Linked DNA regions of Thermofilum uzonense. The protein of the gene in region 1 binds, or shares a complex with, the protein of each later gene. Links are inferred from orthologs where the notes say so. Each region holds a gene or a part of one and is shown on either strand. Other genes may lie near its edges.

What was found.
Region 2: the proteins of MA03_RS01890 (region 1) and sufC are in contact, whole or in part, in a solved structure (PDB 9H78), measured with the Methanocaldococcus jannaschii proteins. The link is inferred for Thermofilum uzonense from one-to-one orthologs.

What each region holds. Positions count from the first base shown.
Region 1 is NZ_CP009961.1:341,806-353,148, reverse strand. Bases 6,286-9,273 are described here. They hold MA03_RS01890 (SufB/SufD family protein), read right to left. Parts: upstream 8,396-9,273; coding sequence 7,175-8,395; downstream 6,286-7,174. Other genes in these bases: MA03_RS01880 (SDR family oxidoreductase), read left to right, coding at 9,210-9,273; MA03_RS01885 (ATP-binding cassette domain-containing protein), read right to left, coding at 8,376-9,176; MA03_RS01895 (QueT transporter family protein), read right to left, coding at 6,521-7,051; MA03_RS01900 (hypothetical protein), read right to left, coding at 6,286-6,388. Outside these bases: MA03_RS01920 (ABC transporter permease), read left to right, coding at 1-2,142; MA03_RS01915 (ABC transporter ATP-binding protein), read left to right, coding at 2,146-3,240; MA03_RS01910 (creatininase family protein), read left to right, coding at 3,294-4,055; BREX system Lon protease-like protein BrxL, read right to left, coding at 4,091-5,503; more of MA03_RS01900, read right to left, coding at 5,522-6,285; more of MA03_RS01880, read left to right, coding at 9,274-10,004; MA03_RS01875 (aldehyde ferredoxin oxidoreductase family protein), read right to left, coding at 10,335-11,343.
Region 2 is NZ_CP009961.1:630,353-641,507, reverse strand. What follows is about bases 4,127-6,926. They hold sufC (Fe-S cluster assembly ATPase SufC), read left to right. Parts: upstream 4,127-5,066; coding sequence 5,067-5,786; downstream 5,787-6,926. Other genes in these bases: sufB (Fe-S cluster assembly protein SufB), read left to right, coding at 5,783-6,926; MA03_RS03230 (saccharopine dehydrogenase family protein), read left to right, coding at 4,127-5,022. In the rest of the region: MA03_RS03250 (MarC family protein), read right to left, coding at 1-310; MA03_RS03245 (DUF763 domain-containing protein), read left to right, coding at 451-1,608; MA03_RS03240 (MFS transporter), read left to right, coding at 1,699-2,892; MA03_RS03235 (PIG-L deacetylase family protein), read left to right, coding at 2,924-3,754; more of MA03_RS03230, read left to right, coding at 3,808-4,126; more of sufB, read left to right, coding at 6,927-7,195; MA03_RS03215 (SufD family Fe-S cluster assembly protein), read left to right, coding at 7,192-8,277; MA03_RS03210 (sugar ABC transporter substrate-binding protein), read left to right, coding at 8,432-9,505; MA03_RS03205 (ABC transporter permease), read left to right, coding at 9,546-10,538; MA03_RS03200 (ATP-binding cassette domain-containing protein), read left to right, coding at 10,545-11,155.

The DNA.
Region 1 (11,343 bases):
CTTCTTACGTTTTTCATCACTCCAGCTATTCTCAACCTTGTTGATCCAATATTGTGGATCGCGTGCATAGCCTCGGCTGTAATATTATACAAGCTTGGCTACGACTACAGGTGGATTAAATTCAGTTCAGGGCTAAGCTTCCTAGCAATCTTCACTCTACTTTATGATTTTTTCCTTATCTCGATTGGTGCTCATGGAATCGCACGCGGCGTCGCGTTTCTTCTCACACCCTTACTTGCAACAGCGGCCGGAGGATTTCTCTACGAAAAAATTCAATCCTTTAAGAGGACACGTGAAGCCAGGAAAGGTATTGTCTCTCTCACGAGAAGAATCCGGACAACTCTTTACGAGCTAGACCCTCTGTTGTGGGTCTTCATAGTTTTTGGTTCTAGTTTCCTAATAGTATTCCTTGTCTCGCCCATACTCTTTGTTCTCGTTAATGCGTTCAGGGCACCCTCAGGTGGTGCATGGTACTCCAACTTTCAGAGAATCTTCTCCGCCCGCGAGTATGTTAGGCTGGAAACTCTCCCAGGGGAGCAGTTCGCTTTTGCTGTTCAGCTCGGAAACGAGACGCTCTATGTTATCAAAGGTCTGAACTATGGAGCGCTTGTTAACAGCCTGATACTCTCCCTCTTCGTGACCTCGGCAGCTACAGCCATAGGAATCATTATGGCTTTCATACTTGCAAGGTATAGTTTCCCAGGCAAGGATTTCCTCAGAATACTGTCCCTTGTCCCATTATTCGTGACCCCCTTTGTAAACTCTTATGTAGTCAAGATCCTTTTCAGCGAGTATGGTCCAATCTCCCTCGTAACCCAGAGTCTATTTGGATGGAAGCTTAGACTGGACGGCTTGGTAGGAGTCGCCTTAGCACAAATAATCTCCTTCTATCCGATAGTCTACCTCAACGCTTACAGTGCCTTCCTTAACGTTGACCCAAGCACCGAGGAACAAGCAGAAAACCTTGGAGCTAGGGGCTTCACCCTCTTCAGGAGCGTCACCTTCCCACTAGCTCTTCCAGGAATAGTTGCCGGAGCTATAATCGTTTATATTTTCAGCCTAGAGGATGTCGGAGCGCCTCTAATCTTCCAGGAGTGGAATCTTATGAGTGCTCAGATATTTAGGGGATTCATGACGCAGACAGGAATAGTATCACCTGAATCTGCGGCTCTCGGTATAGTTATGCTTTTTATCGCCGTTATGGGCTTCCTTGCCATAAGGAACTATGTGGGGATGCGTTCCTACGCGATGATCAGTCGTGGAGGCAGACTGGTTTCCCGAGCTCGTCCACTCGGTCCCCTGGGGAAGCTCGTAGTGTATCTTATCGTCTTCCCCCTAGTACTATTAACTGCTTTTCCACAGATAGGTGTTTTCCTGTTAGCCTTCAATGTCATGCCTTCAAGAGGCTTCGAGATAAACTTGGGAAGCTTTACACTCGATTATTTCGAGAGATTGTTCACCGACCCTGGTGTATTCACTTATATCAGGAACACCTTAATCTATGCTGCACTCTCCGTTATACTGGCTGTCGTCGTAGCAGTAATGGTCGGCTATGGCGTGAGCAGGATACGTGTATCATGGCTTTCCAACCTACTTGATACTCTTGCAACCGTGCCTATAGCTATCCCTGGATTAGTGATAGCCCTGGGCTATTACTACTTCTTCACAACTATATTCTCTGGAACTCCTCTAGACCCTGCCTCGATTGGGGCTTTCCAAGCCTGGGTAGTGCTGGTAGTCTCCTACAGTGTGAGGAAACTGCCCTACGTGGTTCGATCCGTCTATGCGGGCTTTCAGCAGGTTCACGTCGGCTTGGAGGAGGCCGCGCTTAACCTGGGGGCTACCAGGGCTAAGGTTGTTTTTGGTGTCGTGTTGCCCTTCATCCTCTCCTATATTTTCAGCGGAGCGGTACTGGGCTTTATTTACATGGCTACGGAGGTCAGCACGAGCATAACGATCGGGAACTTTAACCCATCACAGGCGCCAATGACATACTATATGATGAATGTCTATAAGGGAGGGTCGCCGATAGGTGTTCAAATCGCCGCTGCTATGGGAGTGCTGCTTATATTTATACAGCTGGTCGCAATGTTAATTGTTGTAGGAGTATTAAAGCAGAGGTATGCGTTCATCGGGGTGTGAGCTATGGTGTGGATAAAGATCTTGAATGTGACAAAGGTGTACGGGAAGGTTAAGGCTTTAGACAATGTCTCGCTAGAGATCCGCGATGGAGAGCTCTTCACAATGCTAGGCCCTAGTGGATGCGGGAAGACAACCCTCCTGCGCATCATTGCTGGCTTCGAGGTCCCCGAGGAGGGTAAGGTCTTCTTTGCAGATCAAGACGTTACATTCGTGAAGCCCTACCAGAGGAATACGGCTATGGTGTTCCAGAACTATGCGCTATGGCCCCACATGACGGTCTTCGAGAATGTCGCCTATGGTCTAAAGATTAGACGGAAACAGCTTGGACTCAGCGACGAGGATATAGAGAGGAGGGTTAGGGATGCTCTGAAACTAGTAAGGCTTGAGGGCTTGGAGGACAGGTATCCTCTGCAATTAAGCGGGGGGCAACAGCAACGGGTAGCCCTAGCGAGAGCTTTAGTAGTGGAGCCGAAGGTTCTCCTGCTCGATGAGCCGCTTAGTAACCTTGACGCTAAACTGAGAATCGAGATGCGTGAAGAGATAAAGAGGATACAGTCATCGCTTGGGATAACGACAGTATATGTGACTCATGACCAGGAGGAAGCCATGAGCCTGGCTGACCGTATAGCGGTGATGAACAAAGGTAAAATCCTCCAGGTAGGCACCCCGAAGGAGATATATTCTAAACCTAACAACCTCTTTGTTGCAACATTTATTGGGAGAAGCACGTACCTTGTAGGGATTGCCAGGGAAATATCAGGAGAAAAAGTAAAGGTGTCCTTTGATGGACAGTCGCTTGAGGGGTTTATCGCACCTGGACACACCGTGAGAGAGGGAGACAAGGTCGCTGCCATAATGAAAACCGAGGACTTTAAAGTTGATGCATCCGAGTCTAACGCACTAGAGGGCATAGTCGAGATCCAGATGTTCATAGGCATGTTCAACCAGGTTAAGGTTAGAGTTGGAAATCAGAGGATAACAGCCCTTCTTGATCCAGCGCTAGAACTCAGCTCAGGTCAGAAAATAAGACTCGCCATAAAGCCTTCAGAGGTTAGCGTCTTCCCGGTTACGGGCTGGGAGGAGGAAAGCTTCGCTTAAAGCTGCAAAGCTACCAATAAACTGATATTTGGCTTTAGGAATTATTAGAAATCGTGGCAAGTCGCAGGTTAGCCGAACTCACTTATGTTGAGGTCGGGAAGCTTCTCAGCGAAGGAATAGACACAGTTATTTTTCCCATAGGAACTATCGAGCCTCACGGCCCTCACCTTCCTCTCGGCACTGACAACTATATACCTGAATTGATAGCTGAGAAACTCGCGGTGAAAATCAACGCTCTTATCCTCCCAACCTTAAACTACGGTGTCACGAACAGCTTACATGGTTATCCAGGGTCTATAAGAGTGAGGCCTGAGAGCTTGGAAAACATTGTCTACGACGTTCTTGAGAGCATTGCATTTCATGGCATTAGAATAGCATTGATACTAAACGGCCATGGGGGCAACACTCTCGCTTTAGACAACGCTGCTCGGAGAGCTTGGCTTGACCACAGGCTTGCGACACTCCTTATCGACTGGTGGACACTTGCACGAGACAGGGGATTAACTAAAAAGTACTTGGGGAAGGAGGGGGGACACGCGGCTACGGACGAGACTGCGCTCATTGAACTCTTCCGACCAAACATCGTCAAGAAAAGCCAGTATAGTAGCGATGCGATCTTCACCGCCTCAGCTGGCGTGCGAGCATATCCGTTGCCAGGGACCATAATCAACTACTCTGAAACAGAGGGTGAGGTCGTCTTTAGTCCTGAGAAGGCTGAAGAGTATCTTGAAGCACTTGTAGAGGAGATAAGGCAGATTTACTTGAAGCTCAGGCAGACGCTTTCCTTAGTCGACATCCCGTCTCGGAAAGCCTAGCAGCTCCTGAGGATAGCAGAGAAAGGGATTGGAGTTTATCCTCGCACTTTTAATCTCAGGTTTCTAGCCGGGAATTCGCGTGGTGACAACGCGTTGAGCAACCTGTTCACGTTATTTCTGAGCTCTACGAGCGGTTCCGCGACAAGGGCTAGCTCCTCCTTATCATAACCCTCGTCTGGGAATAATAGCTTTAGAGCACCTGATAACAGCTTTTTAACAGCTTTCTCGTCTCTTATTGTTGGGGCTCCTTGCAGCTCAAAGGTTGACTCGACCTCCTTTTCGAGGCTTTCAGTCCTTATCCTGTGAAGTACCTCGGCTAGATAGTCGGAGGCGATCCCATAGCCCCTTGCCAGGTGCTCATCGCTTTTCATAATCTTGGGCAACTCCCATCCATGTATGAAGCCGTGAACACGGTCCAAAAAGGCTGTGTCATGCATGAAGCTAGGGAGGTGCGAGATTATGCCTTGCGTGGTAGCAGTTTTCTCTGCATCCACGTTGCCTATAAGTACCAGGGAACAGGTGCTTGGTCTCTTCGGGTGAAAGCCGCCCCTCTCGAAGTATCCGTCCACCATATAGTCCTTTAACTTGGCTACGACCTCATCAGAGTTTGAAAACTTTATCTTACTTATCTCGTCGAAGACGACAACGTCGTTCACGACGAGATCTCCTGGAATGTTGCTTCTAGCATCATAGAAGAGCTTTGCGGGCGACACGATTCCGCCGGAGTATATCCTCGAGTAGTAGGTCAAGTTTCTATATGTGAATGTTTTGCCTGTAGCCCTGGGTCCAAGCTCTAGGATATTAACGTTGGCTTCAGCCATGGGGATTAGTCGCACGAGTAAGAGCAGCTTTTGCTTCAAACTGTACGCTGAAGGGTTTAGGCCCACGCTCGTAACAAGCACGTCTATCCACTCCCCAAGTGAAAAACTCGTCCTAGCTTCTCTAAAAACCTCGACATCTATATTGTAGGCTTGGAAAGGCTCGAAGTCCTCCATCATCACGGGGGTCAAGTTCTTACCCTTTGTCTGTAGCCCAGGGTCGTAAATGAGCAATCCAACTCCCCAAAGCCCACTGTAGAGCCTCTCGTTCTCTTTTATTATCCTCTCATCTATGAGCGCGTCATCTATGCTTAGGGCGGGTATCTGGAGGAGAAACAAGTCTTTTTTCAGGTTGACGCGTACCCTAAACTCATCTAGGATTTTTATAGCGCCCTTCTCCTTCAGCCTGCCAAGGAACAACTCCCTTGAGCTCGGCTCAGGGTATAACTCGTTTACCTTTGCTGTAACCTCGTCGATGCACTTCTCGCCGGGCTCACTGCATAGTCGGCCTATCATGAACTCAGCTATAAAGGCGGGTATCCTGCTAACAGAACCAGTTCGTGTAAGGCTCTTGTCTACTGCGTACTCTCCGAACAGCATTCTGACCTTCTCGTCTATGTTGATAGACACTTGCCATCACCCCGCGTGTTAGAGGAGCCTCTCGATGCGATTTCGTAACCTTGAATCCCGTGGAGCTTTTTTGTCTTTTTCACTCATACGGGTTAGGGAGTTCTCATCTTCTTTGGAGGTATTACTTTGAGAATTTAAACCATCCTCCACGTGAAGCGTAGAGTTGAAGGTGTTCGAGAAGAAAAGGAGGAAACGGTAAAAAATCGTTAAGGGATTATGTGCCTTCTCACGGTTAAATGATCCCTTAACCTCAAAACCATCTCCCGAGGAGTAGAGAATTATTTTTTCTGTTTCTTTATGGGGTAGATCGACTCCTGATGCAAGTCCTATGAGATTTTTGAATAAGGAGGAGTCCTCGCGTATGCCTTTGAACACGATTCCTCCTGCCGGTGTCCCTACGGAAAGGTCGAGGTACCCTAGCCGGAATAGACGGGAGAGGATCGGCTTTTTAATTCTGACCTCCTCTATGATATACGTTGGGATGTATCTTACAGTGAGTCGTGGGATGATCGAGTCTTTCCTGATACCTCTAATTTCGAGGGTGCTCCTGGTGAGGCGGTACTCACTGAAGAGCCTTTCGACGTCTATCGTTATAAGGGCTATCGGGGAGAGTATCAGAGAGCCCAAGAAGAAAGAATCATTTAAACTTGAATAGCCTATCAGACTAAGGCCGAAAGAATAGGAGTAAAGGGCGAGTGTAAAAAACTTCTCGGGCCAGCCTAACTCGTATGAAAAAAGGTGGTAGATGCCGAGCAAGACCAAGGGAACATAGATTGTGAACTGTCCAAGAAAATCCCCAGTAGCGAAGACTAGCACTATTACTGGGAAAGCGTATCGACCCAGGAGTGAGAGGCGGGAGGGCCTCGTTGCGTCAATCGCAACCATACAGAAAACATTGATTCTGGTAATCTAATAACCTTACTCCAGGCGTGAGCTTCTCCTTTGAACCGGGGACCTTGAATAGAAGAAAACTAGACTTGAAACGGCCTGGAAGGGTGTAAGGGAGACTTATAGGTCCTAAACCTCTACGCGATATCCTGTTGTTTTTAAAGCACGTTCAACTCCCAACGATAGAGGTAAGCCTAGAAAGAAAATAGATACCAGCGAGCCGGGTAATACACCTGCAATGGAGACCACCAGCGTCACATCTGTATTAAAGGCCCATAAAAGGAACCACCTCAGATAGCTTCCCACTCCAATACTCACTATCATAACTTGTGATAGAACAGCGGCAACCCTTAGTAAAAATCCCCTCCTGTAGGCGAGCTTATATGCAGTGTATCCCGCGACAAAGTTCACCAAGCTACCGAGTAATGCGTCAAGGAAATTAAGGCCTGAGGAGCCCCAAGGGGCAGCCAGGATATTTCCAATGAAACAGCCGACACTGACTCCTATTACGGCTGGATAACCAAGAACAGTGACTAGGGGCAGAAGAGAGTCGGCAATCCGTACCTGCCAAAGGAGAAATGACGTCATTGGAAGAATGTATACTAGTATGGCGTAGAGAGATGCTATCAGGCTGGCTAAGGCTATCTTGCGAGACTCCACAGGTGTTTCACGCGTATCCCTTTATTTAAATCTCTTCATCCAAGTGTCTTGAGCGGGTTGAGAAACCCTCAGGGGCTTAAACCAAGCGTTTCTACAAAAATACACGCCAATTGATGGTTGAGGTTATCCAAACGCATGCCTGACTATGTAATCTATGATCCTATCTATCTCTACCTTCACCGCTGGCGGGATACCGGGCACTTCCGCAGCGAGAAATCCTCTAAGAAGTATACTCCTCGCTTCATCCTCGCTGAAGCCCTTAGACATCAGGTACTCTATCTTCTCGCCTGCTATCATCCCAATGGCCGCCTCATGGGTTAACTGGACTTCCTGTTTTGAGGAGGAGAGGACAGGTATGGCCTCTATTATCGACTCGTTGTCCATTAGTAGGCCGAGGCATTCAATATGACCCTTGCCTCCGGGAGCCGATGCATTGATCTTAGCCCTCGTGTAAATTTTAGAGCCTTTACTCGCGATAACTCGAGAAACAAGCTCTGCGGAGGCATTTTCGCCACGTAGGAGGGCCTCGCCACCAAGGTCATAGTAGCCATTTCCTGTACCTGCTACAACCGAGACTAGCTTAGCGTTAGCATTTTTGTCTAGGTATACCTTTGGATAAGTCTGGACTGAAGCCACTGGGCTGTAAAGGGCATAATAGCTCAGGTACTGTCCACCCTCCTCCACGCGGACAACGGTTCGTGGTCTGACGTGTGTTCCTTCACCCCATGAATGGAGCATTGTGAAGACTAGCTTAGCGTTTTTAGCAACATAGAACTCGGACACGCCGATATGTAGGCCACCGCTTTTCCCATGGGGGACTAAGCAGCCTGTCGTGACATGAGCTTCAGCACCCTCGTCGACATAAATAATATTGTGGGCATGTTGAACTTCATCGTAACCCGTGAAAAGGCTTAGGCATGTGTAGACTGGCCAAGGAGTCTTTACTCCTGGAGGCACATATACAAAGTATCCAGCCTCCCTTCCGTACAGGAACGTGTGAGCTGTATATTTATCCACGTCGGGCTCTATGAGCTTCCATGCAAGTCTCCGTGCGAGCTCGTACTTTTTTAATGCCTGCGCTAAGGGCTCTACAGTAACGCCCACCTCTTTAAACCTCTCCGACATCGCTTTTGCGAGCGCGGTCTCGCCCCACTGAAGGTAACTCAGCTGTCCCGGCTTTACACCTATCTTCTTCTCTACAGACTCTTCAAGACCCTCCATAGAGGATTCTAAACCGTATACCGAGCCCGCAGGTTTGTAGGCTGATAAGTCGATGTCTGGTCCGTAAGGCGAGGCCTTTTCCAATGCCTTAAGAACCTTTTCCCTATCCACCACAGACACCATCAAACCCCCTCTCCTCGAGTAACTCTAACAGTTCAGAAGCCCGACCCGAGCATGCTATACGGCCCTCCTTCAACACCACTCCATGGGCTTCTATGCCGACACGCTCGGCTAAGATTCTCGTGTGTGTAACGATTAACATACCGGTTCTGAGCTTCTCAACCATGAACCTGATAGCCTCCGCGATAAGCTTTATGCTATCAAGATCTACGCCGCTGTCAGGCTCGTCAAGGAGCGCGAACCTTGGCCTTGTAAGCGCTGTCAGGAAGACCTCGACGCGCTTTCGCTCACCACCACTGAAACCCCTAAATGCGTCTCTCTCGAACAGATGGTTTATCTCAAGTATATTTGATAAAGCCCCAATGAGATCTTCGCCTCCCATGCGCTCTGCTATCAGTTTGGCCAGCCTTGAGACCTTAACTCCCGTTAACTCTGGTGGAATCTGATAGGATAGGACTATGCCTTTCTTCGCTCTCTCATAGGCTGGCAGAGGGGTAACGTCCTCGCCTCCCAGTAAAATACGGCCACGCGAAACATGAACGCGTGGAAGCCCAGCTATTGCTGAGAGAAGCGTAGTCTTGCCTGCACCGTTGGGGCCTAGCAGGAGTACAATTTCCCCACTTCTAAGAAGGAGATCTATATCCTTAACTATCTCACTGCTGTCTACGGAAGCTGTGAGCCGCTCAACCCTGAGTTCCAAGAAAACCTGCACCCATGTCTTCCACTTGTTAGGCGAAATAAACTTTTGCTGCGTATAAATTAGAACTAGTGCGTCACTAGACAAAAATAAATCTAGAGATATGATCAATTATATTTCATGGCAATCGTAATAAGCCTAGAAGGAAAAATAGCCCTGGTCACCGGGGCTTCAAGCGGTATAGGCCTCGGCGTTGCTAAGGTATTGTCCCGAGCCGGCGCCAAGGTTATTATTGTGGCTCGGAGCCCGGCTAGACTGAAGGAGGCTAGCGAAGAAATCAAGGAGTATTCCGGTAGAGAGCCTCACATTATCCCAGCAGATCTCACCAAGCGTGAGGACCTGGAAAGAATTTCTGAGAAACTTGGCTCCCTGGGAATGCCTGACGTTTTCTTTTACTCGATAGGAGGCCCAAAGCCCGGGAGATTCATGGACTTCGATATGAATGATTGGGAGGAAGCTTTCCGGCTACTGATTTATCCCGCGATATACCTCACTAGGATAGTTCTACCCTACATGATATCTAAGAGGTGGGGGAGGATCATCTTCCTCACGAGCCTAGCTATAAAGGAGCCCATCCCGAACCTAGCTCTGAGCAACGTGATCAGGATCAGCTTCGCAGGGCTTGTAAGGACCCTCGCCCGTGAAGTCGGGGCCAATGGTATCACAGTTAATGGGATCATGCCTGGAGTTATAAAAACAAGGAGGGTAGAAGAGATAGCGCGTGTTACCTCGGAAAAGGAAAGGATAAGCTTCGAAGAGGCCTTATCAAGACTGACCTCTGATATCCCAGCTGGACGTTTGGGAACTCCAGAAGAGATAGGATACCTTGCAGCTTTCCTTGCGAGTGACTACGCCTCCTACATAAATGGGGCCATGATACCTGTCGACGGTGGTAAGCAGGTGTCTGTGTTCTAGTATTCACTTCCCTGGTACTTTAGGGGCATACAATCGTGAAGCCTTGCAAGGGTAAGACGTGGCTCCCCTCTTTTAAAGTGTGTAGACTAGAGTCTCGAGGGGTAATAGCCTCGACTCATGCCTAAACGTGCCATCTACTCTCATATCTGGATATTATGGCGTATGAAACCTCCTTTGCTTTTTATTTCCCGCATCAAGCACTAATCCAAATGGAGATCGAGCTATCTGTTAGCCTGGAGTGCTGTTCAGTAAAATTGCTTGAATGGTTCGTCTATCAAGAGCTAGCTGGTGGTAGGTACATGGATATATGATAACGGCAAGAGAGATAAACTAATTTTCTTGCGTATTATTCACTCTTCCTTTGACTCTTGCCAAGAATGGTCTCACAAACTCTATGTTCAGGCTCTGTAGTGTCTCCTCCTTGGGGATTCCTAGGCTGTCCCAACCCATGAAGGAGAAGTACTCCGCTCTCTCTTTTTCAATCTTCTCCTTTTCCACAGCTTTACCTTTGAAAGGACCTGAGGGGAGCGGCTCATAGAAACGTGGAGGAAGATCATCGTCCTCTAGAGGTCTCCAGTATATGTCTGGTCCCCCGAGCAAAAGGGCGACGCGTTGGAGGGATAATATTCTTTTTGCATGAGCGTTCATCCACTCCTCGCGGGTGATCCCGAACCCTGTTATCGCTTCAAGAAACTGGAACATAAGGTCTGTCTCCGCATTAAAGGCGCAGATAACCGCTGAATCAGGGAAGGTCATCCATAGTTCGCCCCAGGGTGCCTCATATGGTTTTCTGGGGGCTGATGTGTGGTCTCCGCCTTGTGTGCTTGTAGCGTAAGAGAATTCGGGAAGATAGTCTTTTCCGCTCCTGACTCCGTGAGCCCCTATAGCTATGCCCTTCGAGTGTACAAGGTATTTTCTCACATCTACTCCTTTGAGTTTCTGAAGTTCAAGCGCAAACCTAAAACCTCCCTCAGCCATGATTTTCCCTAGCCCCTCACGCTTAGCAATCATTAACATAAGCCGTGCAAACGCCTCGGCATCCCCCCATTTCGGCTTAACTCCTGAGAGATCCTTCTCGCTTAGCAGACCTTTCTCGTAGAGCTCGGCTACAAAACCTAGAAGATTACCTGTCTGTATACCGCAAAGGCCGAGGTCGTCAGCGATCGATGACAAATAGATGCAGCTGCGAGGCTCGAAGACGCCTAGATTTGGCCCCATGTAGGCTTGAAGCTCGTAGTCCGGAGTGTCTGTAAGGGCACCCTTTTTAGCCCCGCTCCTCAAGTAGGATATTTTCATGCAGGCCGAGGGGCACCCGTAATCAGCCCAGAATCTTTTAACC
Region 2 (11,155 bases), 290 kb from region 1 along the record:
TCGCCACGTCCTCGCTCCTAAGTGTCTCAGCCTCTACACGGCCGATCAGCCCCTCGAGAGAAATTAAGAGTAATAAAAGCCCCCCTGCTATCTTGAAGTCCATAAACGTCACGTTGTAGTATTGGAAGAAAGAGTATCCGAAGAGGGCGAAGAAGATTAGCAGCGCGGAGGCCACAATTATGGATTCCGCAAATACCTTTTTCCTACTACTCTCTTCCATGTTGGAGGTGAGGGAGTAGAATATGGGAATGTTCCCAATTGAGTCGAGGACAATAAACAGCATGATGAAAGAGTCCCAAAACGACCGCATAAGCTATGATACGTGTCCTGCTTTATTAAAATATGTTTAACATAGCTACGAGCGATACCCGAGGAGGCGACTAAACATCTCTTACTTTCAGCCTACTAAACTAATCCTTTTTAACTAGGATCGTGAGTTTTAGTTTAGGAATGAGGACAGGAATCGCAGAACTCCCACTTCACACGGGGAAGGTTCCTCCCTGGCTCCTTTCCAGGATGCATAAACTGGCCCGCATAGTAGTCGAACTAATAATAGACGAGTACGGGCCAAAAGGGCTCCTTGAGAGGATATCCGACCCGGTATATTTTCAGGCTATCAACAACTTGATAGGCATGGACTGGGACTCCTCGGGGTCCACGACTGTTACAACCGCGATCCTAAAAAGCGTTCTCGACGAAGCTGACCTAGGCGTAAAGGTTGCCGGAGGGAAAGGTGAAAAGAGCCGAGAAACTCCTCAAGAACTCGAGAAGATAGCCGTCCACTTCGGGTTAGACCCCGAGAAATATACTCGCACCTCTTACCTAGTAGCCAAGGTCGACAGTGCCGCGGTTCAGGCAGGATACCAGCTTTATCATCATGCGTTTTTCCTGGTCGAAGACGGGTCCTGGGCTGTTGTTCAACAAGCAATGAAGCCTTCTGAAAGAGTAGCTAGGCGGATGCACTGGTACTCTGGGAAGGTAACAGACCCTGTCTCCGAGCCATACTCCGGTGTAGCGGGCGTCAAAGAGGAATTTGTCTTGAACACGGTAGCATTAGAAGCATCAGGTTTCAGGAGGCTTGCTGTCGACCTAGTACAAGAGCCGCCTTCAAGGATTGAAAGCTATTTGAGGCAAGCTGAGGCTATCCTCAGGGGGTACCAGCCAATCTTGCTATATAGACCGTACGAGCCTGTTACCCTCAGGAACACTCTTAAACGCTACGCTAAACTAGGATTCCCTAGGGCTGAGAGACTAGGGCTCGAGGCTGCCAGGCAGGCAGGAGTAGACAGTTATTCGGATTTACTAGCGGTTAGAGGTGTTGGCCCATCTACTATAAGGGCTTTGGCCCTCGTAGCGGAGCTCGTCTACGAGACTCCTCCCTCGTGGCGAGACCCCCTGACTCATCCCGTTGATCCCTTCAAGTTCGCCTACGCTGTTGGAGGTAAAGACGGGGTTCCCTTCCCAGTTGATAAGAAGACTTATGACGAATTAGTCTCGATTCTAAACGCTCTTTTAGACCGGAAAATCTACACGAAGAGGGTTCTAAAACAGATTGCCATTTTAACCCGGAACTGGAACCCTCCCCCGGAAGAAAAGAGGCCCACCTAGAATGAGGCCCCCAAACTCCCTCCACGCGACAAGTCTAGGAGCTAAACGCAAGGCTTATACATTTTATTCTCGTAAAAACTTCTGACCTTAATGGCGGATGAGAGGAGTAAAGCATATAGGGTTATTCTGTCCTTCGGGCTTGTAAGCCTCCTCGGAGACATAGTCTACGAGGGCTCCAGGGGGACAATACCCGAGTACATGAAGTTTCTGGGGGCCTCTGCAGCCGTTGTAGGCACAGTCATGGGTTTAGGGGAGCTTATCTCGTATTTCTCAAGGCTGGTCGGGGGCTATCTGGCAGACAAGACTAAGAGCTATTGGATCCTAGTATTCCTCGGCTACGGCCTCATAATCGCTATACCCTTGATTCCCCTAAGCGAGATCCTAGGCCTAGGATGGACCTTAGCTGCAGTCCTCGTAGTTCTTGAACGATTCGGGAAGGGGGTCAGGACGCCATCCCGTGATACAATCATCTCGTTCGCCTCCAAGAGCATCGGGAGCGGCAAAGGCTTCGGCCTCCACGAACTAATGGATCAGATAGGCGCCACCTCGGGCCCCCTCCTATTCGCTTTACTTTTAGCGGTTACAAGGAGTTACCGCGACGCTTTCCTATACTCTATAATCCCATACGTCCTACTAATGCTCACACTCGCAACCGTGCGTGCAAAGACTAAGCTACCGGCCGAGATGACATCCAGCTTCGCAACTAAGGACGCTAACAGAAAAGTATTAAACAGGAGAACCCTGGCCTACATTACCGCCGTAGGCATTAACGCTTTAGGCTTGTTTCCAGCATCCCTCATACTTTACCTGGCGGCTGAGACACCAGAAGTCCAAGCAATGGGTGCATGGCTCCCACCAGTATTATACGCCACGATACAGCTTGTAGACGCCTTTTTCGCCGTAGCTTTTGGCCTGCTCTATGACAGCTACAAGCTCTGGGTCCTCCTATTCCCCTTCACGCTCTCCATAATCATTCCCTTCCTCTCACTCCAGAAGAGCTTCCTGTTCATCGTGGCTTCTGCCGTGATCTACGGTGTCGTGTTAGGCTCGCAAGAATCTGTGTACAGGGCGGCCGTAGGAGATTTAACAGAACCATCGGTGCGCGCCACAGCATACGGCGTCTTTAGCACAGCGGTCGGCCTGGGAGCACTCGGAGCAGGAATCATCTACGGGCTAATAATAGACCTTAACCTACCCATATACGCTGCAGCCGCATATGTCCTGGCAACGCAAGCTGCGTGTCTATCACTCCTACTCTACGTTATCAAGAGCAAGCAAGGGTAACTTTTTTAGAGTAAAGAGTTATGCAACTTACATGGAAAAACACACGGAATTTTCTCTCGAGACTGAAGACATCGCAAGGCGCCTCGTTCGAGAATCAGGACTAAACGAGGGTTTGCGCAATCTAGCCAGACACCTCTATCCCGAGCTCTCATCACCTTTTGAAAACGTAGAAAAAATACTGTGTATTCAGCCCCACCCCGACGACTGTGAGCTCGGAGCTGGAGGCACAATAGCGGACTTGACCTCGAAGGGCGTAGAAGTCGTATACCTCACTCTGACGGACGGCTCGATGGGTACATCCGATCCCGGTCTGAATCCACGGGTGCTGGCAGAGGTACGGAAGCATGAACAAGAGGAGGCGGCCGGGGTGCTCGGCGTCTCAAAAATAATCCCACTTGATTACAAGGACACAGAGCTCCCCTATACGCTCGATGCGCGGAACAGGATAATAAGCGTTGTAAGAATGGAGCACCCTGACATCGTCCTGGCACCCGACCCGTGGCTGATGTATGAGATACATCCCGACCACAGGATAGCCGGCCTACTAGCCTCTGATGCAGTAATGTTCTCATCCCTCCCACACGTCGTGCCCGAACATAAGCCTCACATCGTCGCCGCAATATTATACTACTACACCGCGAAACCAAACTACTTTCACGACATCACGGCTACACTTGAAAGAAAACTCCAGGCTCTCTCGAAGCATAAGAGCCAGTTCGAGCCCATATGGCCAATTCTCGAAGAGCAGGTGAAGACCCTCGCTGCAGCTTATGGCCAGGCTTCAGGGAGAAAATACGCGGAAGCCTTCAGGGTAATCCCGCTCTCTGTTAGTCATGCGACGCCACTCTCGGAGCTAGTCTAGCAACCTGCTTTAACAATTTAAGTAGGTCGGAGTCTTATAAGCGGTGAACACGTATCAGGTTAGCTATCCTTGGTTGCGGAGCTGTCGGCTCCGTGGTCGCAAGGCTAGCACTCAAACACCGGGTTGCAGATGAGGTAACCTGTTTCGACAGGAATCTTGAGAGGGCGAGAATGTTCCTAGACTTCGAAGACTCCCACGATATACCTGTTGAAGAAGCTGATGCGATTAACAGCGAGATGCTTTCCTCTAAGCTATCAGGCTATGACTTCGTTGTAAACACGCTGCCAACCTTTGTAAGGATAAATGAGAGGGAAAAACTCCTCAATCCCATCGTCATGCAGGCCAGCTTGAAGGCAGGGGTACCCTACATGGACTTAGCGTGCTACGGGGGCAGACGCAGGACTGCAGAACAACTTGCACTCTCCGCGGCTTTCAGGAGAGAACACAACCTTGCAATAATCAACGCTGGCGCGTCTCCAGGCCTCACAAACCTCCTTGCTCGCGAGGCATACGAGGACCTAGACAAGGTGTTCTCGATAAAAGTGATGTCCCTCGAGGATCAGAAAGGTCCGTCCTTCTTGATATCGTGGTCTCGAGAAGAAATGCTCAACGTCGCAACCCCTGTTCTCGTGTATAGGAACAGGAGATACGCCTTCATAGAGCCCTTCTCGGAGTCCATCGAGTGCAACTTTCCAGCCCCCGAAGGCTCAGTTCGTTGTTACCCTGTGTCTAACGATGAGAGCTACACAATTCCCGTTTACCTCCGTACGCAGGACTTTGACTACTATGCTGGGGGGAGCGATATAGAAATTCTCCGGGCACTTTACAGGCTTGGAGTCCTCGAGGAGAAAACCCTTATTGTAAGGGGAAAGAGGGTGTCACTCAGGAGCCTGCTGTACCAGATCCTCAAGGAGCCCTCATCTCCTCGAAGCTATCTATCAGCAATCGAGGAGGGAGAGTTGGAGGACGCCTTCTTCGCGGTAGGAGTTGTTGCTATCGGCGAGATATCTGGTGAGAAGGGGCTCTCCAGTAGGAGTGTGTTCTTTCCAAGCCAGAGGAGGGTGAACAACCTTCTTCCCGGTGCCACTTATATAACCTATCCCACGGCGCTCGTAGTGATAGCCCTGCTTCAGAGCTTGAAGGGTCGCAATTTGCACGGTGTCTTCCCATTGGAGGCTCTCCCAGGAGTAGTAAGGAGAAATATCCTCGAAACTCTCGAGGAACACAAGATATTTGTGAACAGGGAGTTCAAGGTTGAGGAGAAGTAACAAGTTTTTATACAGGCTTCGCGTATTATGACGGTGGCATATGTATGGTGGAGCTTGAGGTAAGTAATCTTTATGTGAAGGTTGAAGGAAGGGAGGTAATCAGAGGTGTAAGCTTTCACGTAGGCGGGGGGAAGATCACTGTAATTGTAGGTCCCAACGGGAGCGGCAAGAGCTCACTATTACTCAGTATTATGGGTCACCCAAGATACACAGTGACACAGGGCAAAATACTCTTAAACGGGGAGGATATCAGCAGCCTAAAACCACACGAGAGAGCAAGGAAAGGAATTTTCCTAGCATTTCAGAACCCACCTGAGCTTCCAGGTGTAAACATATTAAGCTTCCTCACCGAGGCAGCCTCAAAGTTGGGGCGTCCTTCGGATATAGGAGCAGTCTATGCTTCGCTTCAAGCAGTCGGATTGCCTAAAGAATACTCGGATCGCAACGTAAACGAAGGTTTTTCGGGTGGCGAGAAGAAACGCCTAGAACTAGCGCAAGCCTTCATGCTCGACCCTAGCGTGGTGATGCTTGATGAACCAGACTCTGGCCTAGACATTGAGGGTTTAAGGATGCTCTCTAGGCTTGTCCGAGACCTAGCCTCTCGTGGAAAAGCCGTCCTATTAGTTAGCCATAACCCGAAAACACTTGAGTACATAAGCCCTGATAAGGTACTTGTGTTGGTCTCTGGGCGTATAGCCCTTGAGGGTGGGATAGAAGTGGTAAGAAAGATAGAGTCTGAGGGATTCCCGGTGATAGCGGAATGAGCATCCCAGTTCCCATAGAGGAGTTAGCACTACCCCAATACGATATAAGCTCGATAACTTATAAGCCCCGCATCCAGCTCAAAGGAAGGATCTCAAGGAGCACAATCGAAGAGCTCTCAAGGTCCAAGCGAGAGCCAGAGTGGATGCTCAGGTTGAGGCTGCGTAGCCTGGAGCTCTTCGAAAAGCTGCCCACCCCGAACTGGCTCGTTGGGGTTGAGGAGCTGGATCTCGAGGAGCTTACCCATTACATTCAGCCCGACGTGGAACGTGTTTCAAGCTGGGACCAGCTCCCATACGAGATAAGGAGGGTTTACGAGAAGCTTGGACTACCCGAGATTGAGGCGAGGGTCCTCTCGGGGCTAGCAGCCCAGTTTGAGAGCGAAAACATCTACTTGTCCTTTAAGAAGTTCCTGGAAGAGAAAGGCGTCATCCTCATGGATATGAGCGAGGCGGTCATAAAATACCCGGATCTAGTGAAAAAATACTTTATGAGGGTCTTCCCGCCCAGCGACCACAAGTTCGCGGCGCTACATGGCGCGGTCTGGAGCGGTGGTGTTTTCCTCTATGTGCCCCCTGGTGTGCGAGTCGAGGCGCCCATAGAGGCATTCTTCTTTGTAGCCAGCGAGCTAGAGGCACAGTTCGAGCACACGCTTATAGTGGCAGATGAAGGAAGCTTCATCCACTTCATCGAAGGCTGCGCAGCCCCGTTGTTCAAAAAGTACAGCTTTCACGACGGCATGGTTGAGATTTACGCGCATAGAAACTCGCACGTGAAGTTTACCACTGTGCAGAACTGGAGCAAGAACCTCATCAATTTCAACAATAAGAGAGCGATCCTAGAGGAAGGAGCTGTTGTAGAGTGGGCTGAGGGCAGCCTGGGAAGCAAGGTTAGTTATGTCTACCCCTCCGTGATACTCAAGGGCCGGGGCTCGAGGGCAAGCATTTATAACATAACCCTCGCTAAGGGTAAAACATGGAAAGACAGTGGGGCCAAAGCTTATCATCTAGCCCCCGAGACGAGCAGCGAGGTTGTAAGTAAGAGTATTAGCGCACAGGGCGGAGTGGCAGTATACCGGGGTCTAGTAAAGATGGCTAGAGGTGCACGAAACTCTAAAGCAGCCGTGAAGTGTGACAGCCTCCTACTCGACACAGAGTCAAAGGCCTACACATACCCGAAAAACGAGATCGAGGAGGATGATGCTCTTGTAGTCCACGAGGCTACTACTGGTAGGCTAAGCGAGGATGCGCTCTTCTATGCTCAGTCGAGAGGCCTTACAGAGGACGAGGCTAGGCGTCTCCTTGTCATCGGATACGTCGGGGACATACTCAAAAACCTTCCATTCGAATACCAGGTAGTATTCAGGAGGGTATTAGAGCTCGAGTTCGAGGAGCTAGGTGGCTACGGTTGAGCCTGAAGGAACTCAAAGCAATCCCCTACCAGCCCGTGGCAGACTCCCCGGCGGTCCGTTACTATACTGACTGGAACGCCTTTGAACCATACTTAGAGAATCCCGCTCCTCCTGTTCAGCTCGGCTGGGACGACGACGCGCTTAGACTACTCAACCTTAAGCCTGACCTTATACTCAAGCCCACGCCCTTAAAAGATAAACCCGAGCTACCCGAAGCAAGCTCTAAACGTGTGCTAGCCTTCCATCTAAACACGCTTAACTCTCAGGTAAACGTTTTTCTCCGCGATACGTCATACACGATACTTGTCCCCAAGCCCCGTGAAGGAGTCCTCGCAGCTCACCTATCTGTAAGGGCTACGGGAAACTCAACCCTTAACGTCTTGCTACTTTCACCAGCTGATGCCGAAGGGCTTAACACGCTCTCGATAGACGTGGAAGTCGATACGGCCTCAACTCTCAGGCTAAACTACATTATACGCGACTCCTACAGGGCTCCAAGCGCAATATTCCAGCGAACAAGACTTGACAAGGATTCAAGGCTTGAGACATTCTTGATTGGCTCACGAGGTAGAATGACTCATATGGAGATGAACCAGCTCCTCGAAGGAGAGGCTTCCGAAGCTGAGACCGTGGCTCTACTCGCAGCCGGTAAATTTTCACGCATCACGCTTGAGACAAGCGCTGAAACAAGGGCTCCCAGAACAGAGATATCCATAAGAGGGCTGGGCTTCGCAAACGAGGGCTTCATAGCTCATAAGGGATTTGCGCGGGCGCGTCGCGGAGCCATGGAATCAAGGCTCGAAGTGCGTTCGAGGCTAATTCCTCTTTCCCCCACATCCAGGGTTTACGCTGCCCCCGTGCTGGAGATAGAGTCGGATGAGCCCAGCTATGCTGCTCACTCAGTAGCTATGGGTCCCTTAGACCCTGAACACATATTCTATATTGAATCGAGGGGGTTTAATGAAGCAGAGGCAGTGAGGCTTCTCGTCAAGAGCATGTACGCATCACTGATAAGCCGGATGCGGGGTAGCAGCCTCTACCAGCACGCGCTGAGGCTTCTCCTGGAGGAGCTAGGCTTATAGTTGTTAGTCTTAAAATCCTTGAATCTATAGAGCCGAGCACTTTTCCTTAGAAAATGTATATTCGTTTTATATAATTCCAGTAATAGCTAAAACCTTAACATAATAAATATAACGGAATCAACTTATATATAGTGATAATGCTAAATATGATCGTATGAGCCAACAACAAAAGAGTAAAGGCACAGCGCTCGCAGTTTACATAATTATAGGCATCATAATTGGAGCAGTTCTAGGTTATGCAGTAGCCTCTATGACAATGGTACCTTATTCCAAATACGCTGCACTTGAAACAGAGTTGGAACAGTACAAGGCTGGCGCTGGAAAACCTGGAGCCCCCGAGTACACATTCTACTATGTCTCGCATGGCGGGCCAGCTGATCCATGGTGGGCACCCGTGATCAAGGGCTCCCAGCTAGCTGGACAGATGCTGAACGTCAAGGTGGTGTATAGTGGTCCCGAGAAGTTTAGCATACAAGCACTCGTCGACCTCTTGAACAGCGCTATAGCCGCTAAACCCCAGGGCATAATCCTAACCATAACGGACTACAAGGCGTTAGACGAGCCGGCTAGGCGGGCTATAAGTCAAGGGATACCTATAATAGCGGTAAACGTCCCTGACCCGAGGCCTGCAAACCAGAGGATACCCTACCTCAGCTACGTTGGGCAGAACGAGTATGACGCTGGCTATTATCTAGCGAAGTACTTGATCGACAAGGGATACAAGCCCAAGCGCGTCGTTATAGGCATACACGAGGTGGGTCACGTGGGCCTCGAGACCAGGGCGAAAGGCATAACTGACGCTATAACCCAGGCGTACCCCGGTACACCTGTCGAGAAGCTCGACATCACTACTGACCCCACCAAGGCGGCAGAGGCGTTCAAAAACTACCTCACAAAGTACCCTGACACAGACGTCATCTTCACGCTAGGCCCACTGGGGGCACACCCCGCGCTCCAAGTCCTAAAGGAGATGAACCTCGTCGGAAAGGTCCACCTCCTTACAATCGATATCGACGACGTCATTCTCAAAGCCATCGAGAACGGAGAGCTTGAAGCCGCGGTAAGCCAACAGCCTTTCGCACAGGGCTTCCTACCGGTAGTCTTCATGTACCTCTACGTCAAGTACGGGATAATCCCGCCAGCACACGTTCCCACCGGCCCAACGGTTATAGACAAGACAAAGCTAGACACTGTCAGGAAGCAGATAGCTACAACTGGTGGTGCCTAAAAATAAAACAAAATTTAGATTTTTTCTCAGGTGATAATAATTGGCTACACAGACAGCTTCCAGTAGAAAGTCTCTCCTACTACTAATATCACAGCATCCGGAACTCGGCGTAATTGCAAGCTTCTCGATAATAGCACTGGCTTTCCTCGTCATATCCCCCGACAAGTTCCCAACACCCTCAACCCTTTACAGCATACTTACTCTCGCAGGCGAGCTTGGAGTCACCTCGATAGGAGTCGCGTTCCTCATGATAACAGGCGAGTTCAACCTCTCGGTAGGATCAGTCTACGCCCTCGTCCCGATGTTTGTCGTCCTTATGGTCGACGCTGGCATGGACATGCTTCTCGCAAGCGTGATAATGCTCAGCGTTGCCTTCGGGATAGGCGTGCTGACAGGCTATATAACTGTTAGGACAGGGATACCCAGCTTTATAACATCCCTGGGCATGATGATGTTTCTGCGAGGAATACTCCTAGCCATCACGGGAGGCTTCCCAGTTAGGCTGGAGGGGTCGCACTGGCTCACAGATGTATTGAACGGCGCCGTAGGCGTCGAAGGGCTGAGAACCAGCGCCGCCTGGCTACTCGCACTTACTCTGATCTTTCTAATAATACTCGACTACACCCCTTACGGGAACTGGACCTATGCTGTAGGCGCTAGCCCCGCTACGGCCCGCGAGCTAGGCGTAAAAGTCTGGCGGGTCAAGCTCGTAAACTTCGGGATCTCCTCGCTACTCGCCGGTCTAGCCGGGCTCATGGCTCTCTCAAGGTTCAAGATAGTAGACCCAACCCTAGGTCAAGGATTGGAGCTAGAGGCCATAACCAGCGCTGTGCTAGGAGGCTGCCTGCTCACAGGTGGGTACGGGAGTATCTTCGGCACATTTCTGGGAGCCCTACTCGTAGCCTTGACAAGAGTTGGCCTTGTGCTTGCAGGGGCCCCGGCCTACTGGTACAGCGCATTCATAGGTGTGATCCTGATAATAGCAACAATCATCAACACGTACGTCGTGAGAAAGTTCGTTACTTCAGGGTGATCTCCCATGGATAAGCTCCTCGAGATGAGAGGCATCGTGAAGAGGTTTGGCAGGGTGGAGGCACTTAGAGGCGTGGACTTCCATGTTAACCGTGCGGAAGTAGTGGGGCTCGTAGGGGACAACGGCGCTGGTAAGAGCACACTCGTCAAGACCATCGTCGGAGTATATCATCCAGATGAGGGCGAGATATACTGGGAGGGCAAGCCGACCATCTTCAGGGATCCCGGCGAGGCTAGAGCTGCGGGGATCGAGATAGTATACCAGCACCTCGCCCTTATAGACCTCTTGAGCATAAGCAGGAACATATTCCTTGGGAGGGAGCCTGTGAAAAGAATAGGACCTATAGCTTTCCTCGATAGACGTGCCATGGACGAGCAGTCATGGGAGATTATAAAGAGTATAGGCTTGAGAAGGCTGAGATCCCCGTCCGAGCGTGTAGCCAAGCTTAGTGGAGGGGAGAGGCAGTCAGTAGCCATAGGGAGGGCTATGCACTTTAAGGCGAAGCTCCTCATATTGGACGAGCCTACCGCTGCTCTCTCTGTACGTGAGACAAGAAAGGTGTTGGATCACGTCCTAGAAGTCAAGAACCAGGGTGTAAGTGTAATAATAATCTCCCA